3 regions of the Pontibacter sp. SGAir0037 genome follow, and region 3 is predicted to be linked to each of the others. Evidence: riboswitches for the same ligand, from Rfam matches in the RefSeq annotation. Region 3 holds a riboswitch; each other region holds the start of a gene.

Region 1 (2,273 bases), 740 kb from region 3:
CAAAAAGAAGAGAAGAAAAGGATACCGTAAAAAGAATGGCCACCGCCAGCATTTTACAAAAATCCTGATCGAGAGCATTGGATAAGCAGTAGAAGAAATTAATCGTTTGAAACTTTCAGGTCTGGCAACAGCCTGCATTAAATAGTAAGAAAATGGCACACAAAAAAGGAGCTGGTAGTTCTAACAACGGTCGTGAGTCGCACTCTAAACGACTGGGTGTTAAGATTTATGGTGGCCAGGATATCATCGCTGGTAACATCATTGTAAGACAAAGAGGTACTGCGCATCACCCAGGTCAGAACGTGGGTATTGGCAAAGACCATACACTGTTCGCTTTAACTGACGGTGTTGTACAATTCAAAAAAGGAAAAAAGAACCGTTCTTTCGTTTCTGTAGTTCCTAAAGTACAGGCTGAGGCTTAGTATTAGAAATAAACTGCCACTGGCAGCGTAAGATCAAAAAGGGATGCACTTGCATCCCTTTTTCTTTTTCCGACGGCTAACCCGCTGTTGTCCCAGCAAACACCTCTGCCAGGGCATGCAAACGAACTGGTGGCTCCCGCGCCTACAGCTTATAAACAGGCTGCATAATAATTAAACATAACAAAATTTCATAAACTACTTATATCTTCTTAAATTGCAATCTCTTATCAAGAAAGACTGAGGGACAGGGCCCGATGATGTCTTAGCAACCATGAATAAAAGCTTGGTGCTAACTCCCTCCTGGTAACCATATCCAGGGAAGATAAGATTGATATCCCCTTCTGCACCTGGGTGTCCTTCTTGATAAGCGAAAGCCGAAGACGTAAGAGAAGAAGACACTAACATGACACATCCTATTTATAAACTGCTGAAAGAGCGTGTGCTTGTGCTGGATGGTGCCATGGGCACCATGATTCAGCGCTATCAACTGCAGGAGCAAGATTTCAGAGGCGACCGCTTTAAAGACCATCAGGGAGACTTAAAAGGCAACAATGACTTGTTATCGATCACCCGCCCTGATGTAATTAAACAGATACATTTAGATTACCTGGAGGCTGGTGCCGACATTATAGAAACCAACACCTTTAGCGGCACCACCATTGCGATGGCTGATTACCACCTGGAGCACATTGTATATGAGCTCAACTACGAATCGGCCCGAATAGCCCGTGAGGCAGCAGACCAGATTACAGCCAGAACGCCAAAGCAGCCACGCTTTGTGGCAGGTGCCATTGGGCCAACCAACCGCACAGCTTCTCTTTCACCGGATGTAAACAATCCCGGATACCGTGCCATCACCTTCGACCAACTGGTAGAGGCGTATTACGAGCAGGTGCGCGGCCTGGTAGATGGTGGCTCAGATCTGCTCCTGGTAGAAACAGTTTTCGACACCTTAAACTGTAAAGCTGCGCTATATGCCATACAGCAATTCGTAGACGATGGCGGTAAAAACCTGCCTATTATGATTTCCGGCACCATTACCGATGCCAGTGGCCGCACCCTCTCCGGGCAAACGGTAGAGGCTTTCTGGAACTCTGTTTCGCATGCGCCCATTATCAGCATTGGTTTCAACTGCGCCTTAGGTGCCCGCCAGCTCAAAACACACATTCAGGAACTGTCGCGTATTTCTGACAGGTACATTAGTGCATATCCCAATGCCGGTTTGCCGAATGCCTTCGGGGGGTACGACGAAACGGCCCAGCAAATGGGGGAGATCGTAGAAGAATACCTGAAGGAGGGGCTGGTAAACATATTGGGTGGCTGTTGCGGCACAACACCTATGCACGTAAAGGTAATTGCCGATCTGGCCAAAAAATACAAGCCCCGTAAACCCACAGACTTAGCTCCTCTTCCACGCTACAGCGGTTTAGAGCCACTTACTGTTACACCGGAAACGTTGTTCATTAATGTGGGCGAGCGGACCAACGTAACTGGTTCACGCAAATTTGCCCGCCTTATAGTAGAAGATAAGTACGAAGAGGCGCTGTCGGTAGCGCAGCAGCAGGTAGAGGGAGGTGCACAGATTATCGACGTGAACATGGATGAGGGGATGCTCGATTCAGAGCAGGCCATGACCAACTTCCTGAACCTGATCGCTTCCGAACCCGATATTGCCAAGCTCCCCATCATGATCGACTCTTCTAAATGGAGTGTGATTGAGGCAGGCTTGAAATGTGTGCAGGGCAAGTCTATCGTGAATTCCATCAGTTTAAAAGAAGGCGAAGAGAACTTTAAGAAGCTGGCCCGCAAAGTACGCCAGTATGGTGCGGCGGTGGTGGTGATGGCTTTTGA
Region 2 (2,273 bases), 2.4 Mb from region 3:
CTGCTGAAACGCGCAGCAGGGTTGGATCGACTCCTGCCCCCAACTGCTCTTCTGCCGAAAGCTGCTGGTGTGTGGTAGAGGCCGGATGAATGATCAGCGTTTTTGCGTCGCCTACGTTGGCCAGGTGGCTGATCAGTTCAAGGCTGTTTACAAATTTCTCGGCATGTTCTTTCTCTCCTTTCAGCTTAAACGAAAACACTCCGCCAAAACCACGCTTCAGGTATTTCTGGGCCAGCGCATGGTATTTACTGGAGGGCAAGCCTGGATAATTCACACTTTCCACCTCTTCCTGCTGTTCCAGCCAGGTAGCTAGTTCCAGCGCATTCTGCACGGTTCTGTCAACCCGCAGCGAAAGCGTTTCCAAACCCTGCAGCAGCAGGAATGAGTTAAACGGACTTAGTGCAGGTCCGAAATCGCGTAAACCTTCTACCCTGGCCCTGATGGCAAAGGCGATGTTTCCGAATGGCCCATCAGCTCCGAATACTTCCCAAAAGTTTAACCCATGGTACCCTTCCGCCGGTTCAGAAAACTGCGGAAACTTTCCGTTGCCCCAGTTAAAATTGCCTCCATCCACAATGACACCGCCAATGCTGGTACCGTGGCCGCCAATCCACTTTGTAGCAGATTCCACCACCACATGAGCGCCATGCTCCAAGGGGCGGAACAGGTAACCACCGGCACCGAAGGTGTTGTCTACAATCAGCGGCAGGTCGTATTTATTTGCCAGTGCTGCTACGGCTTCAAAATCCGGAATATTAAATCGCGGATTGCCAATCGTTTCCAAATAAATGGCTTTGGTGTTTTCATCGATCAGCTTTTCGTAGCTCTCGATCTCGTCGTTGGCAGCGAAACGGGCCTCTATGCCCAAACGCTTGAAAGAAACTTTAAACTGGTTGTAGGTACCGCCATACAGAAAGCTGGTCGACACAAAATTATCGCCAGCCTGTAGTATATTATGAAGTGCCAGAAACTGAGCGGCCTGTCCCGAAGCTACGGCAACGGCGGCTGCCCCACCCTCCAAAGCAGCAATGCGCTTTTCGAACACATCGGTTGTCGGGTTCATTATGCGGGTATAGATATTGCCAAACTCCTTCAATGCAAACAGATTGGCTCCGTGTTCTGCATTTTTAAACACATAGGAAGTAGTCTGGTATATAGGCACAGCACGTGACTGTGTGGTGGGGTCTACCTCCTGGCCAGCATGAAGCTGTAATGTTTCGAAACGAAATTCTTTTGACATGATGCTGTTATTTAATGATTTACAAAATTGTTCAGATAAGTTTATGCGTAAGCAGGTAAGGCTAGTATGGCCTGACTGCCGGCTAATTCAAAAAAGAAGCGGTCAGATCGTTATAAACAACAGCAGCAGGTAGAAAAGAAGATGCTGCCGCGCATAGACATCATGTCTGAGGCGTAAAAAAGAGGCTGCGACAAATTCCTTGTCGTTACAGATAATGCGAAATGTACGTGTGTTTGCTTGATTCCCTTTTTCATAAAATAGTATCAATTTATATTCATCCGGCACTTTGCCGGAATCAGGAATTAGCACCTTTACCTCGGTAGTTAGGTTGCTAGAGTTTCACAGAGCCTGTCTCTCCACTCTTCTGTATAAATCAACATCCGTAAGGGATAATTGACTTGATGCTACAATACTAGTTGCTGTTTTTTACAAAAACAAATTTCTTGTCTCTTTTTTGTAAAAACGGCAGTATTTACCTCGATTGGGTACGATGGCTTCATACGGATATGTGTTTGTAAAAGTTTGATTATGGATATAAAACACTTACCCATGCTTTACCTACAAACAAAAAAGGCACAAGGTATATAGTACCCTGTGCCTTCCTGAAATCGTGCTGATGCTATAGCAAAGAACTGATAACAGCTTTCCATTTCTCTGCCAGTTTCAGCTCTTCACCGAAGATCATACTTTCTTCGAGGCTATAGAACGGCAGGGCTTTATCCGGCTGCTTTGGGCTTACAGGAGAAAAGACCAGTTTAACGCTTTCAATAATTTTGCTATCGCCCGAATCCCGGCTGATTTTCTCTACACTGCACTGCCTCACCTCCCTTAGGTCTACGAATATTACCTGATCCTGATTTTCGCTTTTGTGTGTATAAAGCAGTTGCTTCTTCTCTTTATCCAGGCCTATGGCATAAGAAGGGCTCCAGAAGTCATATTCTGTAATTCTGAGTTGTTGTTTTTCTGCCTGCAAGAGTAAATCGTTCAGCAGCTTTCTGGCTTTCTTTTTCTGCGCCAGCTGCATATAAAAAAC
Region 3 (2,273 bases):
CCATGCTGACCGCAGGAGTTCATACAGCCACTGATCTTGATCTTGATATCTGTATTGAAGATCAGTTCAGGATATTCGGTATAAATAAGGTTTTCCAATACTTTGGCAAAGTTGGTACTGTTAGAGATACCTAAATTACAGGTATCGGTGCCAGGGCAGGTAGTAACATCTGCTACACTGTCGAACCCAAGCAAGGCCAGGCCTAAAGCATCCAGCTGAGAATAGAAATACGGCAGTGCCTCTTCCTTCACATACTTCAGCATCAGACCCTGGTTCTGCGTTACCCGTATTTCATCACCGGCAAAATCGTGCACCAGGGCAGCCAGCACTCTGGCAGTATCAGAACTTACATCACCGGTTGGCACTTTAATATAGATGCCAAAGTAATCCTGCTGCTTCTGGCGGAACACGTTTGTCTTTAACCAGGTCTGGTAATTCTCTGTGTTCTCAATTACAAAGTTAGGTATTTCTTTCGGAGCCGGCAGTGCAGGCGTAAAGTCTGCCGTTTTATCTACTTCAAACGCATGTACTTTCAGGGCTTTCTGCTCTTCTTTTATCAGGCGCACCACTTCCTCTAAGCCCAGCTTACTAAGCAGGTATTTAAACCGTGCCTTATTGCGGTTGTTTCGCTCGCCATAGCGGTCGAACACGCGCAGCACACTTTCGATGAGCGGAATTACCTGGTCTTCCGGCAGAAATTCATAGAGCGGCTGCGCCAGCATTGGCTGTGCTCCCAGCCCACCGCCTATCACAACTTTAAAGCCACGCACTGTCTGGCCGTCCACTTCCTGCAGCTTTGGAATAAAGCCCAGGTCGTGAATGTAGGTCATGGCTGTATCTTTTTCGCTGGAAGAGAAGGTCATTTTAAACTTCCGGCCCATCTCCTGGCATATAGGGTTGCGCAGGAAATACCGGAAAGCAGCATCGGCATAAGGCGATACATCAAATGGTTCGTTCGGATCGATACCTGCCTCCGGAGAAGCCGTTATATTACGCACGGTGTTTCCGCAAGCTTCCCGAATCGTGATGTCTTCCTTGTCCAGCCTAGCCCACAGTTCCGGTGTTCTATCGAGGCTTACATAGTGTATCTGTATATCCTGGCGTGTTGTCAGGTGCAGGTTTCCGGTTGAGTATTCGTCTGAAATACCAGCTATGTGCACCAGCTGTTTTGATGTTAATCTACCAAAGGGCAGTTTAATACGAATCATCTGCACACCTAACTGGCGCTGGCCGTAAATGCCACGGGCCAGGCGAAGACTTTTAAACTTGTCCTCCTGCATCTGGCCGGTCTGGTACAGCCTGATCTTTTTCTCCAGTTCGATGATATCCTTTTCGACTATCGGATTTTCTATTTCTGATCTAAAACTTTGCATTTCAGTTAATTAAAATCAATCTATTAAAAATGAAGCAGAACGATCACATCATTCCTTTCGCTTCAGTCGGTTCAATTCAGTATGCTTTAACTCTGTTTACGTCAGTTATATGTCAGCGACGTGCAGCAGAGGGTGAATTATGGTAATAAGGCTTTTTATTCTGATGTATGGCCCGGTACCAATAGGAATCAATATAAATAATCATCCGGCAAACAGGGCTATTAAAATTCTATAGAATTACTAGGAATTATTATTACTGAAAATACAACTAAAACACAAAGAAAGTTGTACCTGTGCAGCTGCTAGCAGTAACAACAACAGCAACAACTCATTTGCTGAACTCCGTAAAATGCAGGAATTATAAAAGGTTGGGAAGCCGGTTCCCTGAAATCAGAAGTGAAGCCTTTTGTCTTGTTCATGGTTTTTTAATTTATATTCCCCTGAAATTAAACTTGGGCAGGACTTGGCACCTTTCTTATCCGATGGTTGCCAGAGGGTCTCAGAGCCTGTTCTCTCGCCTCTTCTTTATAAATAACACGCCATTACACGACGGTATTCTGCTACAAAGATAGCAAACATTATTGATCTCCCAACCTATCGTTTAAAATTTAACAACAGACTTGGCTGATTAACATGATACTTGCAAAACCAGTTCTTATTTAAGTCAACTACTCCCCTCTCAATTCAACCTACGACTAAACAAGCATATTTAACGACTAACGGCTAATAGAGTTCCATTGCCTGTTTATATAGAAATGAGGAGTATTGGTATATTCTGTTTTTTAGCTTCGGAAATGCCATCTAGTTTTGTTTAGGATTGCTGCCAGAGCTCACATCGAACAGCTCATTTTGAAACATGAAAACAGCACCTGAACAAAACACTATGAAGAAAAATATACT

The links. A riboswitch is a leader RNA that binds a small molecule or an ion and turns the genes downstream of it on or off. The one in region 3 is predicted to bind S-adenosylmethionine.
Region 1: it holds a riboswitch for S-adenosylmethionine, as region 3 does, so the genes downstream of both, metH (methionine synthase) here and C1N53_RS12690 (nitrite reductase) in region 3, are expected to answer to the same signal.
Region 2: it holds a riboswitch for S-adenosylmethionine, as region 3 does, so the genes downstream of both, C1N53_RS02930 (O-acetylhomoserine aminocarboxypropyltransferase/cysteine synthase family protein) here and C1N53_RS12690 (nitrite reductase) in region 3, are expected to answer to the same signal.

Annotation. Positions count from the first base shown of each region.
Region 1 is NZ_CP028092.1:3,856,766-3,859,038, forward strand. It holds gene rplU (50S ribosomal protein L21) at 1-85, shown strand, start outside; gene rpmA (50S ribosomal protein L27) at 153-422, shown strand; SAM riboswitch class I at 644-751, shown strand; gene metH (methionine synthase) at 826-2,273, shown strand, end outside.
Region 2 is NZ_CP028092.1:726,635-728,907, reverse strand. It holds gene C1N53_RS02930 (O-acetylhomoserine aminocarboxypropyltransferase/cysteine synthase family protein) at 1-1,240, opposite strand, end outside; SAM riboswitch class I at 1,506-1,615, opposite strand; gene C1N53_RS02925 (hypothetical protein) at 1,860-2,273, opposite strand, start outside.
Region 3 is NZ_CP028092.1:3,114,482-3,116,754, forward strand. It holds gene C1N53_RS12690 (nitrite reductase) at 1-1,373, opposite strand, end outside; SAM riboswitch class I at 1,801-1,907, opposite strand; gene C1N53_RS12695 (TonB-dependent receptor domain-containing protein) at 2,257-2,273, shown strand, end outside.